Regions from separate parts of the Leisingera sp. S232 genome, predicted to be linked through region 1. Evidence: riboswitches for the same ligand, from Rfam matches in the RefSeq annotation. Region 1 holds a riboswitch; each other region holds the start of a gene.
What was found. A riboswitch is a leader RNA that binds a small molecule or an ion and turns the genes downstream of it on or off. The one in region 1 is predicted to bind cobalamin.

Region 2: it holds a riboswitch for cobalamin, as region 1 does, so the genes downstream of both, ACP151_RS13285 (DUF4198 domain-containing protein) here and ACP151_RS06930 (DUF1636 family protein) in region 1, are expected to answer to the same signal.
Region 3: it holds a riboswitch for cobalamin, as region 1 does, so the genes downstream of both, ACP151_RS09535 (ABC transporter substrate-binding protein) here and ACP151_RS06930 (DUF1636 family protein) in region 1, are expected to answer to the same signal.

Annotation. Positions count from the first base shown of each region.
Region 1 covers NZ_JBNAFX010000006.1:126,311-131,622, forward strand. Annotated here, with positions in the region: gene cobN (cobaltochelatase subunit CobN) at 1-2,017, opposite strand, end outside; gene cobW (cobalamin biosynthesis protein CobW) at 2,171-3,205, opposite strand; gene ACP151_RS06930 (DUF1636 family protein) at 3,208-3,618, opposite strand; cobalamin riboswitch at 3,716-3,920, opposite strand; gene cobO (cob(I)yrinic acid a,c-diamide adenosyltransferase) at 3,973-4,608, shown strand; gene glpD (glycerol-3-phosphate dehydrogenase) at 4,834-5,312, opposite strand, start outside.
Region 2 covers NZ_JBNAFX010000021.1:7,673-12,984, forward strand. Annotated here, with positions in the region: gene cbiQ (cobalt ECF transporter T component CbiQ) at 1-710, opposite strand, end outside; gene ACP151_RS13275 (cobalt ABC transporter permease) at 707-1,291, opposite strand; gene cbiM (cobalt transporter CbiM) at 1,288-1,908, opposite strand; gene ACP151_RS13285 (DUF4198 domain-containing protein) at 1,919-2,704, opposite strand; cobalamin riboswitch at 2,848-3,062, opposite strand; gene ACP151_RS13290 (DksA/TraR family C4-type zinc finger protein) at 3,466-3,735, opposite strand; gene rpoH (RNA polymerase sigma factor RpoH) at 4,250-5,146, opposite strand; gene ACP151_RS13300 (RluA family pseudouridine synthase) at 5,308-5,312, opposite strand, start outside.
Region 3 covers NZ_JBNAFX010000011.1:86,897-92,208, reverse strand. Annotated here, with positions in the region: gene ACP151_RS09550 (CheR family methyltransferase) at 1-379, shown strand, start outside; gene ACP151_RS09545 (chemotaxis protein CheD) at 370-861, shown strand; gene ACP151_RS09540 (chemotaxis protein CheW) at 936-2,471, shown strand; cobalamin riboswitch at 2,698-2,888, shown strand; gene ACP151_RS09535 (ABC transporter substrate-binding protein) at 3,030-4,040, shown strand; gene ACP151_RS09530 (FecCD family ABC transporter permease) at 4,037-5,086, shown strand; partial or broken gene ACP151_RS09525 (ABC transporter ATP-binding protein) at 5,083-5,312, shown strand, end outside.

The sequences.
Region 1 (5,312 bases):
CAAAGATATGCAGCCCCTCGCCGTACTGGCTTTCCTTGATGTCGCAGACAAAGGCGTCGATGCGGGTGATGGCTTCGGCGGGTGAGGTGTCGGGAGTGAGGCCGAGGTCGGCCTCGACACCGGTTCCCTGCGCTTCGGCGCGGATATCATCAATCAGCCGGTCGCGGCGGGCGGGGTCCAGCCCGTCGGCGGTGGAGTATTCATCCAGCAGGTTTTCGAGCCGGGACATGCCCTCGGGCAGGTTGGTCTGTGCCAGCGGCGGCGGTAGGTGGCCGATGGTCACGGCGCCGATGCGGCGTTTGGCCTGGGCGGCCTCGCCGGGATCGTTGACGATAAAGGGGTAGGTGACCGGCAAAGGGCCGGTCAGCACCTCGGGCCAGCAGGTGCCGGACAATGCCACCGCCTTGCCCGGCAGCCATTCCAGCGTGCCATGGGCACCGATGTGAACCAGCGCGTCGGTTTGGCTGCGCAACCAAAGGTAAAATGCGACATAGGCGTGGCGCGGGGTGCGGTCCAGGTCATGGTACTCGTCGACCCGGGTTTTCACTTCGCCGCGTTCCGGCTGCAGGGCGATCAATGCTTTGCCTGCACGCAGGGCCTTGAAATGAAAGGCATCATCGCGGCAGTCGATGTCCTGTTCGGGACGGCCCCAGGCCTCGGCCAGAGTGTTCTGCAGCTCTTGCGGCAGGGTGGTCAGGGCGGCTTTGTACTCTGTGAGGGAGACGCTCAGCGTTTCTTTCATCAGCCGCAGGCCGGAGTCTTCCTGCGGCTCGACGGTATAGCCCTGGTCCCAGAGTTCACGCAGGATTTCGTCGCAGGACGCCAGTGCGTCGAGGCCAACGGCATGGGCGAGATTGTGGTCGCGGCCGGGGTAGGTGGACAGAACCAAGGCAAGGCGCTTGTCCGCATTGGGGAGCCTGGCGAGACGCAGCCAGCCTTCGACGCGGTCTACAGCCGCCTTGACGCGGTCCGGATCGGCGCGATGGGCAAAGCGGGAATACTGCAGGTCCGGATCTTTCTTGCCCGGTGATTTGAAACTGACAACACCTGCAAAGATGCGGCCGTCGACCTCGGGCAGCACCACATGCATGGCAAGGTCGGCGGGCGAGAGGCCGCGACCGGCATCCGCCCAGTCCTTGCGCCGTGCGGTGGAGAGGGCGACCTGGAATACCGGGCATCCGGTTGTGGAGAGTGGTGAGGCGCTGCCGTCAGTGCCCTGTGCCGAAAAGGCGGTGGCGTTGATGATGGCGGCGGGAGCCAGCTCCGGGAGTTTTGCGCGCAGCCATTCCGTGGCAGCAGGTGCCTTGAGGCTGGCAGCAAAGGCGCCGTAGGCAGCGTAGCCGCGGGCGCGGAGTTCTTCGAGCAGCGCATCCACCGGGGCGGTGTCGGCTGCGGTGAGATAGGAACGGTAGAAGCTGACCAGAACCAGCGGTTTGTCCTGCGGAGGGAGGTCGGCCAGCACGCCCCTGGCGGGATCGTAGAAGCCATGCTGGGGCATGGATTTCACGCCAAGGACAGGGCCTGCGTAGAGGCCTGCGGCGAGCGACAGCTGGGCGAGGGCGGCCTGGGCGGCAACGGCGCCGCCGGCGTCGCACAGGGATTGCAGGCGGCGCAGAGTGGAGACGGGCAGGGTGGACAGTTCGTCCAGGCGTGCGTCTTCGCGGCCGTCAGCAGGCAGAACCGCCAGCGCAATGCCTTTGCGGCGGGCGAGATCCTGCAGGGTTGCGAGCCCGTAGGACCAATAGCTTTCGCCACCGATGAGACGGACAAGGACGCCCTTGGCGCCCTCAAGTGTCTGTTCCGCGTAGACGTCGACGGAGAGCGGGTGTTTCAGCGCGACGAGGTTGGCAACCCTGAGGCTGGGTAGCTTGCCGTCTGCCCGGTGCCAGCCTGCGGCAAAGGCACCAAGGTCGCTGTCGGAGAAAGACAACACCACAAGGTCCGCAGGGGTCTGTCCCAGATCCTGCGGGGTGTCGGTCTCGTCAAGGCCGTGGCTTTCGCGGAAGACGACGTGCATCAGTTTCTGCCTTTCCCGGCCAGCAAAACGGTGTCCCGGGGCGCAAGCCCCGGATCGCGCCCGACCCGCTCCGATGGGCGGGCGCGATTGCGCCCACCCCGGAACGGGCGCGATCCTTTCCGCTCATGAAGGTTACGGGTCAGGGGCATCAGCTTAGGCCCCCAGCTCGGCGCGGATCGCCTGTTCGTCGATATCGTCATGCTCGGCGATAACCACCAGGGCAGTCTTGCGCGGCTGCGCGCCCCAGGGCTGATCATATTGCGCGCGCAGGCGCTCACCCACGGCCTGAACCAGCATCCGCATCGGTTTTCCCTCCACCGCGACATAGCCTTTGACGCGCAGGATATTGCGTTCGCGGGCGAGTTTCACGATGGCATTCTGCAGCGATTCCGGATCGGATACTTCGCCCATTTCGACAACGATGCTTTCAAAATCGTCGTGTTCGTGGTCGTGATGGCCGTCGTGATGGCTGGGGCGGGCGTCGAGGTCGTCTTCGGCGGCCGCTTCCAGACCCAGGATAATGCGCGGGTCAATCACACCTTCGCTCATCGGCAGGATCGGCAGCTTGCGGGGGGCTTCGGCCTCGATCACTGTGCGGGCTTTTTCGACGCCTGCGTCTCCGGCCAGGTCGGCCTTGGACAGAAGCACGATGTCGGCGCAGGAAATCTGGTCTTCGAAGACTTCGCTGAGCGGGGTTTCATGGTCGATGCTGTCATCCGCTTCGCGCTGGGCCTGCACGGCGTCCAGATCGGGGGCGAACTGGCCCTTGGCAACTGCTTCGGCATCGGCCAGCGCAATCACGCCGTCGACTGTGATGCGCGAACGGATCGCGGGCCAGTCGAAGGCCTTCAGCAGCGGCTTGGGCAGGGCGAGGCCAGAGGTTTCGATCACGATGTGGTCGGGTTTTTCCGGCAGCTCCATCAGCTGTTCGATGGTGGGGATGAAGTCATCGGCCACGGTGCAGCAGATGCAGCCGTTGGCCAGTTCCATGATGTTTTCCGCCGGGCAGTTTTCATCGGCGCAGGATTTCAGGATGTCGCCGTCGACGCCGGCGGTGCCGAATTCATTCACCACAACAGCCAGCCGTTTGCCTTGCGGGTTCTGCATCAGATGGCGGATCAGCGTGGTTTTGCCCGCGCCGAGAAAGCCGGTGATGACGGTGACGGGGATCTTGTTGAGATCGCTCATGATTACTCCTCGGAAGGGAAGGCGGCCGGCGGGATGCGGGCAACGGATTGTTTGCGGAAAGCTGTGGGGCGCTCGCGCCAGGGCACAAGGCCGTCGGCGGTGGCAGCATAGGCGGCGGTGCCTGCGAGAATCTCTGGGATATGCACGTCCGGGTCCATGTCGCCGTAGACGTAGCTCCAGCGTTCCTCGCCGCCGGTCAGCAGCACGGTGCAGCTGCGCGAGCAGGCCGACAGGCATTTGACGCCGCGGAGGGTCACGCCCTCGGGCATGCCGGCCTCTTTCAGTGCATCATGCAGCAGGGTGCCCGGGCGGGTCGCCTCGGGGTCGGCACCTTCGTTCCGGCAGGTCAGGCATACGGTCAGGGTGACCGGTCCCGGGGTGCGGGCAGCATTGTCCGCCATTTCGTCAGCCATCTTCGCGTCTCCTGTCGCGGCTGGGCTTGTGGGATGGCCAGAAAGGAGCTGTCTCGTGCCAGCTCCTCAACCGGTTGCAGAACACCCCGTCTGCCCGTTGATCTCATCGTCGCTGGCAGGTCTCCCGGCTTGCGGATGCCAAGGCGCGGGGCCTTGCTGGCTATCCTGCCTTCCCGGGTGTTCTCCCAGTGGCATGGCGGCCTCATCCGGTCACGGTCGCGGGGGCGGCTGTGCTTGAGCCTTGGCAGGCCTTCACATTCCCTCTTCGCCTGTTTTCACAGGAACCAGCTGACCCCCCTTGCGCTATGGCGGGCTTCTTTGTCAAGACATGGGGGCAAACAGCTGGAGCACACCATGAGTGAAAAGTCTGAAACCGGCATCTCGGAGGATGAAGCCGCCCGTCACGCGTCCAAAATGGCCAAGAAGAAGGCCGCGCGCGACCGGATGATGAAAACCAAGGAGGGCGAGAAAGGCCTGATCATCGTCCATACCGGGCCGGGCAAGGGTAAGTCTTCGTCCGGCTTTGGCATGATTATGCGCTGTATTGCCCATGGGATGCCATCTGCGGTGGTGCAGTTCATCAAGGGCGCCTGGCAAACTGGCGAACGGACGCTGATCGAGGAAAACTTCAGCGATCTGTGTCAGTTCTATGCGATGGGGGAAGGCTTTACCTGGGAAACCCAGGACAAGGCCCGCGACATCGCTGCCGCGCAAAAAGGCTGGGAGAAGGCCAAGGAGATGATCCTGGACGAGAAAAACACCATGGTTTTGCTCGACGAGATCAATATCGCGCTGCGCTATGAGTATCTGGACCTGGATGAGGTGCTGGAGTTTCTGGTGGAGCAGAAGCCGCCGATGACGCATGTGGTGCTGACAGGCCGGAACGCCAAGGAAGAGCTGATCGAGATCGCGGATCTGGTGACTGAGATGGGCCAGATCAAGCACCCGTTCCGTGCAGGGGTGAAGGCGCAGAAAGGGGTGGAGTTCTAACCCCTTTCAGATCGCAATCTTGAGCAGGCCTGAGGTTTTGCGCTTTGCTTTGCAAATCGCCGGGGGGCGGGGGGGGGGGGGCCCGCCCCCCCCCCCCCCCCCCCCCCCCCCCCCCCCCCCCCCCCCCCCCCCCCCCCCCCCCCCCCCCCCCCCCCAACGCTTTTCAGGGAATCTCTGATTCATTGAAAAGGGGCGGGAGTGCCTCGGTCTATGATGTCCGGACTGTCATCGGGGGCGGGCTGATGATGCCGTGCGGGCGGTCTTCTCGCTGATGTAGGTATCGACCGCCGCGCGCTGTGCATCATCCAGCCGCAGGCCTAGTTTGGTGCGCCGCCACAGGTAATCTTCGCCGGAGCGTACCCATTCGCGGGCAATGGCCCAATCCAGTTCCCGCGCGGTGATGGTCGCGCCGAAGTTCCGGCCCAGGTCCTCTGCGGATTTGGCTGTGCCCAGCACGTCCCAGGACTCGGTGCCGTAGGCGCGGATCAGGCGGCGGGTCCAGTAGGGGGTGAGGAATGGATACTCCACCGCCAGCGCGCTGCGCAGCTTGTCTACATCTGCCACCGCGAAGTCGCCACCGGGCAGGGCAGCACCTGCCGTCCAGTCCGCAGGCAATTGCGGGAACACTTTGCCGATCTTTGCAAGTGCCGCCTCGGCCAGCTTGCGGTAGGTGGTGATCTTGCCGCCGAAGACATTCAGCAGCG
Region 2 (5,312 bases), on a different contig from region 1:
GCCCTGTTTAGGCGGAAGTCTTCCAGCAGGATGATCCGACCAGAGAAGCCCCGGCATTTCATCGCCGCCAGAATGCGTTCTGACCGTTCGATGGCACGCACCAGCATCATCCCCACCAGATAGCCGTAGCTGCGGTAGGTGTGCCAGTTGGTGCCGGGACGAAAGCCGCGCAGCTTCATTGAGGTACGCAGGCGCTGGTATTCCTCGCGCAGGACGTCGATGTAACGGATGGTGAACATCATCAGATGCACCAGCCGCTCCGGTGTCTTGAGCGCAAAAAGCGCATGCCCCATCGTCACGGGCTCCATGGACCCGACCAGCGTCATGACCGCCAGGATGACGGCATTTGCGGTCAGGGCAATCTCGGCTGCGCGCCGCAGGCCTTCCCAGCTGGCCTCCAGCCCCCACACAGAAAAGACAGGGGTGCCCGGGATGGTGAACGGCAGCAGCACCAGCATGAAGATGATGAAACTGTCCATCATCGCCATCCGTTTCAGCGTCTTCCGCGGCGGCAGACCAGAGAACGCCAGAAGCCAAATCGACAGGCCAAGCGCAGCTGACAGCACCCAAAGGTTGCTGAGCGAGACCACCACAACGGCATAGACGGCTGTCATCACGATGCGCATCCGCGGATCAAGCACTGTGACCTTTGCGCCCAATGCGCCAAAGCCGCTCAGCGGCTTTTCATCGCCCGTCAGAACATAAGTCATGTACCACTGCCGATCTTGCGCCGCGCCGCGATGTAAAAGCCCAGGCCGAACAGGCCAAGGATGTAACCAATACCCCCAAGGACGGATTGAAAGTTCGATTTGTTCTTGAACGCGGTCAATTCCTGTCGCAGGGGGCGCAACTCGGTGCGCAGCATGGCTGCAAGTTCCGTGCGCGCCTGATCGGACAGGCCTGCAGCTATGGCAGCTGACGGCACTGCAGCAACGCCGGCCGTTGTGGGGGGCGCTGTGCCGGGGCTTTGTCCCAGAATTTCTGCAACCTCGGCGGCGTCCATGACGGCCTCTGCAACATGACCGGCACCAAGATCGCCGCGAAAGATATGCGTCACAGGTTCAGAGGGGGTGAACAGGAAGAAACCGTCGGCATCAGTCGTTGTGTCGCCCAGTTTTCCGCCAGCTTCGTCAAAAACCTCGATCAGCAAGTCCGGAGCCATTTCGCCATTGGAAAAGCCGACTTCGCCCTCGATGTCTGATCCAGAAGGAAACACAGAAGAAATCACATTGTGCGCCAGTGCAGGCAAAGGCGCCAGCAGTGCAACGACCAGAACGCAGAAGCGGATCATGCCAGGCTTCCTTTCTTTGTGTCAGCAAACAGTTCGGGCTTCACCCGCCGGGCAAGGAAAATGGCGGCGCCGGACAAAAGCGCCTCGATCAACATCACTGGGATATGGGAAAAGAACACAAGCTTGGCGGCAAGAATGAATTCGTCACCAGACAGCATCAGCGATACTGCAACAGCAAGAGTCGTGAGGGCAATTGCCACACCGCCGCCAATGCCTCCCCAGATCGCCCCCTGCAGCGGCGAGCCACGGGCCACCAGTGGCCGGAACATCAGGCCGACCAGAACTGCAGGCAAGGCAATGTTCACGGCGTTTACGCCCAGCACTGTCAGCCCGCCAAAGCCGAAGAAAACCGCCTGCAGCAACAGGCCGACAAACAGGGCCGGGAACGCGGCCCAGCCCAGCACCAGCCCAGCCAGCCCGTTCAGGATCAGATGAACCGAACTGGGGCCGATCGGCACATGGATCAGCGAAGCGACAAAGAAACTGGCCGAAAGCACCCCTGCCGCCGGAATACGTTCCAGCGGCAGTTTACGCAGACCCATAGCAACACCGCCGACGGCGGCAATCGCGCCGCCGATGACAACCGGGTTCGACAGTGCGCCGTCTACGATATGCATCGGTCTACTTTCACTTCAGCTCTTCAGCGTGGATCCACAGCACTGCATCCTGGCTAAGCTCCTTGCCTTCGTGTTCCGTCGCCGGACCGGAGCCCAGAGCGGCAAAGCCCCAGTAACCCGCTCTCGGAATCCCAAAAGAGAACACGCCGTTTTGATCGGCAATGGCCACAATCGCTCCGCCCGGCATCTCACCAACGGTGGGGCTGGTGGTGGCAAACTTGTCGAGATCAGGCTCAGCCGCCATAAATTCGATTTCAATCTCGGCACCCGGAACCGGTTTGCCGTCAGCCAGAACCTGACCAGAGAACGTGGACCCCACAATGACGTTGTAAGGCTTGTTCAGCGGCAGGATTTCGGTGTCCAGGCCAACCGGCTGATCCCAATCAGACGGCAGCGTGTTGCGGTTCAGCACGACCTTGGCAATCTGCTGGATGTAGATGTCTTCGCTTTCCTCGTAATAAGGCGCGGGCACAGTCACCACAACATAGTCGCCGGAGCGTTTCACCGGCACCGAGGCCTTATAGGCCGAGGCTTCGTTCTCAACTCCTTTGAAGGTGGCTGGCTCCAGACGATCCGACAGGTCAATCTTCTCGCCCTTGTGGATCATGAAGAATTCTTCCGGCTTGCCCATATCCATCGCATGGCCATTGGCCATCGGGTGCCAGAACACCAGCCCCATCGGCACATCGCCAGGTTTTTCGATCAGCGCTTGCTCAGTGTAGTTCAGCTGGAAATGCGCCGACGCAGCAGTCGGCAGGGAAACGGCCAGAGCTGCGGCCAGGTAGTTCAGTTTCATTTCGTCCTCATTCAACGACGCAGGCGCACCTGCAATCAGGAATGAACAACGGGGAGTAGTGGCACGGGATCGCCTGAACGACAGTCGCGCCAGACGCGCACCCCGGCGTCCGGTGGAAAAGACCCGATTCTCCGCAGACGGAGTCTCGGCCCTCGTGTCCGGCAGGTCTCCTGACTCGCGGGTCTCGGTTCCGCTGGCCTTCCCGGGACATGTCCCAGTGGCGTTTTCAGCGTCACTCACCGCTCACAGTTGCGGGGGCAGTCACGGATTTGGTCCCTTTTGGGTACGCCGCACCGTGTTCCCTATTTCTTCCGCTGCGCATTGAAACACTCGCGGAACCGGTCACTCTGGCTGAATGTCAAACCGCCTATTCTGTGTCAAGAGAATCCTATTCTATTCACCTGACCGCTGCCTTCCATAGTTTTGCCTGTCTGGCTGTTCCGCCCGATGTTTCGCCGCCTGTGCCGCAACAACTGCTGTCAGAGGAACAACATCAAGTCGCGGTGCATCCCCCAGTTCACTTTGCCGGTTCTGTTGCTGGCGGCGCCAAACTTCACCGTGGTCGATTAATGGGATGATGGGCTGTGCAGACAGCTATCTGCACATGGGTCATCCGTCGCTTGACCGGCTGAAGTAGGTAAACTGGCACAGGTTATGGGACTATGCCTTGGGCTGGCTGGACCGCCTGCTGTCGGTACCCCGTTTTTCCTGCCTGAAAATGCGGCTGCCAGATGAACTGACACCACCCAACGGACACACCACTATTTCAGCTGGCTGTCCTTGGAGCCGCGCCGGTTGATGCCTGCGCGCGCCTGGCGGACTCCATCGCGTTCTTGCTGACAGTCAAGGCACAGCTTAACGCCGGGAATTGCAATGCGGCGCTTTTCCGGGATTGGCTCCTCGCATTCGGCACAATGGGTCAGGCTTTCGCCCATGGGGCGTTTCTGCGCCTTCAGCCGCGCCAGTTCATCATTGATCGAAGCTTCGATCTGCTCGGTCACTGCGCCGTCCTGCGCCCAGCCGCCTGCCATGGTCCTTCCTCCTGTGCCAGAGGCGAGATTTTAGGGACGTCGAGGCCAGCTGACCAGTGGCAACCGACGGCAATTTCCGAGTAATTCTGTCAACTATTTGATTTTGTTGAACTTTTCGTTGACCACCCTGCCACTGGCCGCTACATAGAATACAGAATTTGCACGCAAGCCAGAATCACCGGCCGCAAGCAGCCAGCGCTCCAGCCCCCCCACAGGGCAGCCAGACAGCTCGCTACGCCAGCAACCAAAGTGATTTCAGCCAGCCGCACAATGATGAGCGGACCACCAGCCAGCACTTCTGCCAGCTCTCCGCCGCGCACCCAGCAATGCGCCAGGCCCGCGCCAGGCAGATCTCCCCGCAAGCACTTGCCAGCAAGGAAGGTCAGCACATCTGACCGAATGTTTCGCGTGCGAAACATTGCGGCAGAAGCACTGCCGTAACACCAGCGTCATTGTCAGAAGCAAAAAAAGCGGTGCAATGCACCGCCCTTCCCTTTGCTGCCGCCCCCTGAGATCAGGCGCCGTTCAGCATCCCTTTGTCCATCGCCAGGTCGCGCATCTTCTTCTGAAGCTTCTCAAACGCCCTGACTTCGATCTGCCGGATACGCTCGCGGCTGACATTGTACTGGGTGCTCAGCTCCTCCAGCGTGACGGCCTGATCCATCAGGCGGCGCTGGGTCAGGATGTCTTTCTCGCGATCGTTCAGCACGTCCAGCGCCTCGACCAGCAACTCGCGGCGGGCCTCCAGTTCATCACGGGCCTCATAGTCGCCAGCCTGGTCAGCGTCCTCGTCCTCCAGCCAGTCCTGCCATTGCATCGTGCCTTCGCCCTCTGAGCCGACGGTGGCATTCAGGGACGCATCCCCGCCGGACATGCGGCGGTTCATCGAGATCACCTCGTCCTCAGTCACGCCAAGGTCGTAGGCAATCCGCGCGACATTCTCGGGGCGCAGGTCGCCATCTTCCAGCGCGCCGATGCGGGCCTTGGCCTTGCGCAGATTGAAAAACAGCTTCTTCTGCGCTGAGGTGGTGCCGAGTTTCACCAGCGACCAGGACCGCAGGATATATTCTTGGATCGAGGCACGGATCCACCACATGGCATAAGTTGCCAGACGGAAGCCCTTTTCGGGGTCAAAACGTTTCACCGCCTGCATCAGGCCAACGTTCGCTTCTGAGATCACTTCGGCCTGCGGCAGGCCATAGCCGCGGTAGCCCATGGCAATCTTGGCCGCGAGCCGCAGATGGGAAGTCACCATCTGATGCGCAGACTTTGCGTCCTGCTCCTCGACCCAGCGCTTGGCCAGCATGTATTCTTCTTCCGGCTCCAGCAGCGGAAACTTGCGGATTTCCTGGAGATACCGGTTCAGGCCGCCTTCGGGCGTCGGGGCAGGCAGGTTTGCATAATTCGCCATATTAAAGTGTCCCTCCCAAATGTATAAGGACTTAACATTAGCGCATATGTGATAGCGCTAAGCCCTTTTCAAGGACCGCTTATGGAATTCTTGTATGTTAGCCCGATGATACCGGTCTGTGAATTGCATCACAGGCTGGAACACGCTTATTTGCTGGCAATTTACT
Region 3 (5,312 bases), on a different contig from region 1:
GGTCTACAATGGCCGCTCGATTACCCGGTTCCGAAAGGACCAGCCCGCGCTGTTTGCAAGCCACATGACGGGCAGCGATGCGGAAGGATACAAAGCCGTGCCGCAGATCCGTGCCCGCTTGAAATTCAAGCTTCACAATTTGCTGGAGAAGCTTGGCGGCACCAGCCCGTTTGATGCGGTTTTTCTGCGTAACGTGCTGATCTACTTCACTGATGAAGACCAGGAGAAAATCCTTCGGCATGTCCGGGACTTGATCAAGCCGGATGGGGTTCTGTTCATCGGCGAAAGTGAAACACTGAACAATCTGCGCACCGGGTTTGAGCAAGTGGCCCCGATTATCTACCGGCCGGCGGCCAGGGTGGGCAACTCATGCACGTGAATGAAGTTCAGAAGATTCACGTGCAGATCGGCCAGGTCAAAACCGGCCAGGCCGGGCAATCCCTGCATGCAATTCTAGGATCCTGCATCGGTTTGGGTTTGCTGAACCCGGCCGCGGGGCTCTATGGGCTGGCACATTGCCTGCTGTCCAAATCACCGGGAACCACGGATGCGATCAGCGGCAGGCATGTGGATCAGGCGCTTCTTTCGTTGCAGTCCCTGATGGACCTGTCCGGCAAGGAGCTACGCAAGATCCAAGCCATTGTTGTTGGCGGCGCCAATATGACAATGCCTGCCGACACTGAACCTGACCGGCTTGTCGGCAGTATCAATGCCCGTTCTGCTTACCGGGCTCTTCGGGAGGCCGGTGTCCGCAATATCTACGAGGATGTTGGCGGCATGCAGGGCAGGCAGGTGACTATCAACTGCACAACCGGTGAGTTCACGGTGGCATCCATACCGCGCTTGGGAGTGAAATCATGACACCGGAGAATTCAGAGCCGCTGATCCTTGGCTCAAATGATCTGCCTGCCTGCCAGGAACCCCGCCTTGCGGAAATGGCAGGGATGAGCGCAGATCCCCGGCAGAGTATTTCCGCGGCGCCGGGCGGCAGTGCGAAACAGGTGCAGGCGGACAAATATGGCTCTTTTTTTATAGCCGACAGCGAATTTGCAATCTCCGTTTCTGCCCTCCACGAGATTGTCAACGAACCGGAGGAAATTTCACCGGTGCCGCTTGCGCCGCCTTTTATGCTGGGCCTATTCAACCTCCGGGGCATGATTATTCCTGTGATTGAATTGCGCAAATTGCTGGAATTTCCGGAGGATAAGGATCCAGGACCACGAAAAGTCGCCATCATTGAACATGGCGAACATTGTATTGGCCTGCTTTTTGACAGAACCGGTGAGGTCCTGAATGGGAAAGGTGTGGCGCGGGTGGATTTCCGGCCCAACGGCGAGGGCATCAAGGATGTCGTCGTCGACGGGGTGCTGAAATTCGATAGCGGTGAAAGACTGGTGCAGATCCTTGATCCGCACGAATTGCTGAACCTGGAGCAATTGCCGAGAGCAGACAATACCTCCGGTAGGGAGACCGTAAAACAAAGTCGGGGCAAGAAGCTTGCCTGTGTGTCTTTCCAAACCGGGCACACGACCTGCGCAGTTGATCTTCGCTACGTGAAAGAAGTCAGAACAGTTCCCAAGCTGGAGCAATCGTTGCTGACAGGGGGGAACGTAATTGGCACCACGAACCTGCGTGGCGTTATTCTGCCCATCATAGATTTCCGTGGTTTCATGGGCGATGAAGCAAAGTTTACCCTTGGGGCCACTGTGCCAAAGGACCGGCGGATGCTGGTGATCGAAACCGCAGAGGGACCGGTCGGGCTTATGGTGTTCTCGATTGACAGCATTCTGCCGTATTTCAAGGACGAGATCCTGCCATTTGCAAAACTGGCTCTGCCGCGCGGCGATCTGGTGGATGGGTGCCTGCTTGATAAGAACGATCAGATCGTGATGATGCTGGACCCGGCGAAACTTTCGACAGAGCCGAGCTTTCTGGCTGCGGCAAAATCCTGTCAGGAAGTGTTCCCGCCTGAAGAGGTGGATGATGAGGTCGCTGAACTGGAGGCGCGGGCCAAGCGTCGAACCTTCATCAAGTTCACTTTTGACAGGAAATTTGCTCTCGACACGTCACATGTCAGCGAAGTGATCAATCGGCCACAGGAGCTGCTTGAGCCACCGTTTTCCCTGAGCTTTGTCGAGGGCATCCTGAATTTGCGCGGCGAGTTGATCACATTGTTTAACCCCCGGCTTCTGTATGGTCTGCCACCGGCGCCAGGGCGCAATCAAAAGGTGCTGATATTCAAGCACGGTCAGCAGAAGTTCGGCATTCTGGTGGACACGGTCGATGAGATAATCATCACCACTGAAAACCGTGTCGTTGAGTTGAAATCCATGGATCAGCAAAGTACTTCCAAAAGCATCTCGGAGGATGTTACCGGCTGCTTGCAGCACTCCAACTCGGACGGTGTCTTCGAAACGATAATGATTCTGGATACCAAGGCGCTGGTGGACCGCTGTTTCCACGCCGCATAACAGCGGCTCACGGCCAAGCCGCGGATCAAAGCGCAGAGCCAGCAAAGCAGACGCCGCAGACCGGTGCCAGGGCAGGTCCCGCGCCGGTCGCTGCCCAGGGCGGTGGGGGCATCGCAGCCCGTGTTGGACATGCCATTCTTTAGGTGTTCTACCGGATGAAACCGACCGGGAGACGGAAGATTTTGATGGCCCCGAAGAACTTTTTCTTGCCGCAGCAAAGGCGATGCGCTACGCGCGTTTTGCCGGTCCCGAAAGGGCTAAGAGGGAAGCCGCGGCACCTTGGGTGCTAAACGGAACTGCCCCCGCAACTGTAGGCGGAGAGTGCTGTGCCAGGATGTCACTGGGTCTGGAAACCCGGGAAGACGGCGCAGGCAATGACACGCCAGTCAGGAGACCTGCCGGTGAAAACTGAAGCACACCGGACGGGGTTGTCCGGGGAGGTTGCCGGTAAGATGCTGCTCCGTTCCAGGTGCCGCAATGCGAGGGCTGGACCCTCAGTTTTACCGGTCAATGCCCTTTCACCCGTTCTCCGGTCATTGACACATGGAGATCGAAATCATGTATCTACGTTCCGGCCTGATGGGCCTATTTTTCATTGCTGCCGCACAGGCTGCAACTGCGGATGAAAACTTCCCGCTGACTCTGCAAAACTGCGGCGAAACTGTCACCTTCGAGGCGCCAGTTTCGTCTTCTGTAACGGTCGGCCAGGCCGCTACAGAGGTGCTTTTCGCCCTCGGGTTGGGCGACAAGGTTCTGGGCACTTCGGTTTGGTTCAATGACGTGCTGCCGGAATACGCGGAGGTAAACGCCAAGATCGACCGACTGGCCGACAACGACCCAAGTTTTGAAAGCGTGGTCGCCAAACGTCCGGGCCTGGTTGCGGCGCAATACGAATGGCATGTCGGCCCAGAAGGCGTGGTGGCCAAGCGTGAACAGTTCCACGACCTTGGCATTCCGACCTATGTGATGCCCGCTGATTGCGTTGGCAAGGACAATACCACCGGCGGCGACGGCACCCGAACGCAGATGTTCACCACCGATAGCCTCTATCAGGGCATCGAGGAGCTGGCGGCGATCTTTGGCGAGGCTGAAAAAGGTGCAGAGCTGGTTGCCGACTACAAGGCGCGCGAAGCCGCAGCGGTTGCAAAGGCGCAAGAGGTTGCGCTTACGGATGCGTCTGCCGTGTTCTGGTTCTCCTCTCCGGAAATGGAAAGCGATCCGTTTGTGGCCGGGCAGAAGGGCGCGCCGGGCTACATGATGCAGCAGCTGGGCCTGAAAAATGTCATCGAGACCGACGAGGAATGGCCGACCGTTGGCTGGGAAACTATTGCCAAGGCCAACCCTACGGTGATCGTGATTGCCCGCATGGACCGTCGCCGTTTCGCTGCGGACGACTATCAGAAGAAACTGGAGTTCCTGAACAATGACCCAGTTGCCAGCCAGATGGAGGCTGTGAAGAACGGTCATATCGTGGTGATGGACGCCCAGGCCATGGACGCCACCATCCGCGCCATCCCGGCGCTGGAGGATCTGGCCGCCGAACTCAGCGCGATCGGCAACGGCGCATGAGCGCAGCCGCCGCACTGGCCTGGCAGGGTGTCCGGGGCGCTTGCCTGGCGCTGCCGGTGCTGGCTGCGGCGGTTCTGGCAGGCGCAATGATCGGGGAAACCCCGCTTGCGCCTGATCTTGTGCTGTCTGTTATTGCCAACAAGCTGGCCGGGGCAGGCCTGCCGGTGGATCCGGTGGACCAGGGCATTATCTGGAGCTACCGGCTGCCGCGCGCGCTGGTGGCTGCGGCCTGCGGTGCGGCCTTGGCCGTCTCCGGTGTGGTGCTGCAGGCTTTGCTGCGCAACGCGCTGGCAGACCCTTATATCCTTGGAATTTCGGCAGGGGCGTCAACGGGAGCGGTTGCCGTGACGATCGCGGGTCTTGGCGGCGGCGCCCTGTCCCTCTCTTTCGGGGCTTTCAACGGGGCACTTCTTGCCTTCGGATTTGTTGCCATTCTGGCGCGGGCCGCAGGGGCAGGGAGCAGCCGCGCCGCGGCGGCTCAGATTATCCTGGCAGGCATCGCAGGTTCACAGCTGTTCAATGCACTCACGGCTTTCATCATTGCCAAATCCGCCAATGCCGATCAGGCGCGCGGCATCATGTTCTGGCTTATGGGCAACCTCAGCGGCGTTCGCTGGCCGGATGTCTGGCTGGCGGTGCCGCTGGCGCTGGCTGGCTGGCTCATCTGCCGGTTTCATGCGCGGGCGCTGGATGCTTTCACTTTCGGGAGCGATTCTGCGGCCGCACTTGGCATCCCGGTCCGCCGGGTGCAGGTGGTACTGATCTTTGCCACTGCACTGACCACTGCTGTTATGGTCTCGATCGTTGGATCCATCGGTTTCGTCGGCCTGGTGATCCCGCACGCGGCGCGGTTTCTGGTGGGCCCGGGCCACCGCAGGCTGATGCCTGCTGCGGCGCTGATTGGTGCGGTGTTCCTGATCGCGGCTGACATCGTATCCCGCGTCATTATTCCTGGTCAGGTGTTGCCCATCGGCGTGGTCACCGCATTGATCGGAGCGCCGTCCTTTGCGGTGATACTGGTGCGTGGGCAAAGGGCTGCGCGATGAAGATTGAAGCCCGAAACCTCTCATTTTCCGTGCGTGGCAAATGCCTGCTGGAGGACGTTTCGCTGACAGTGCAGCCAGGCGAGTCACTGGCGCTGGTTGGCCCCAATGGCTCTGGCAAGTCGACCCTGATGCGGCTGCTCTGCGGCCTGGTAAAACCCGTGCAAGGCGACGTGCTGCTGGCAGAGCAGCCATTGGCCCGGCTGACGCGCCGACAGGCCGCCCAGCG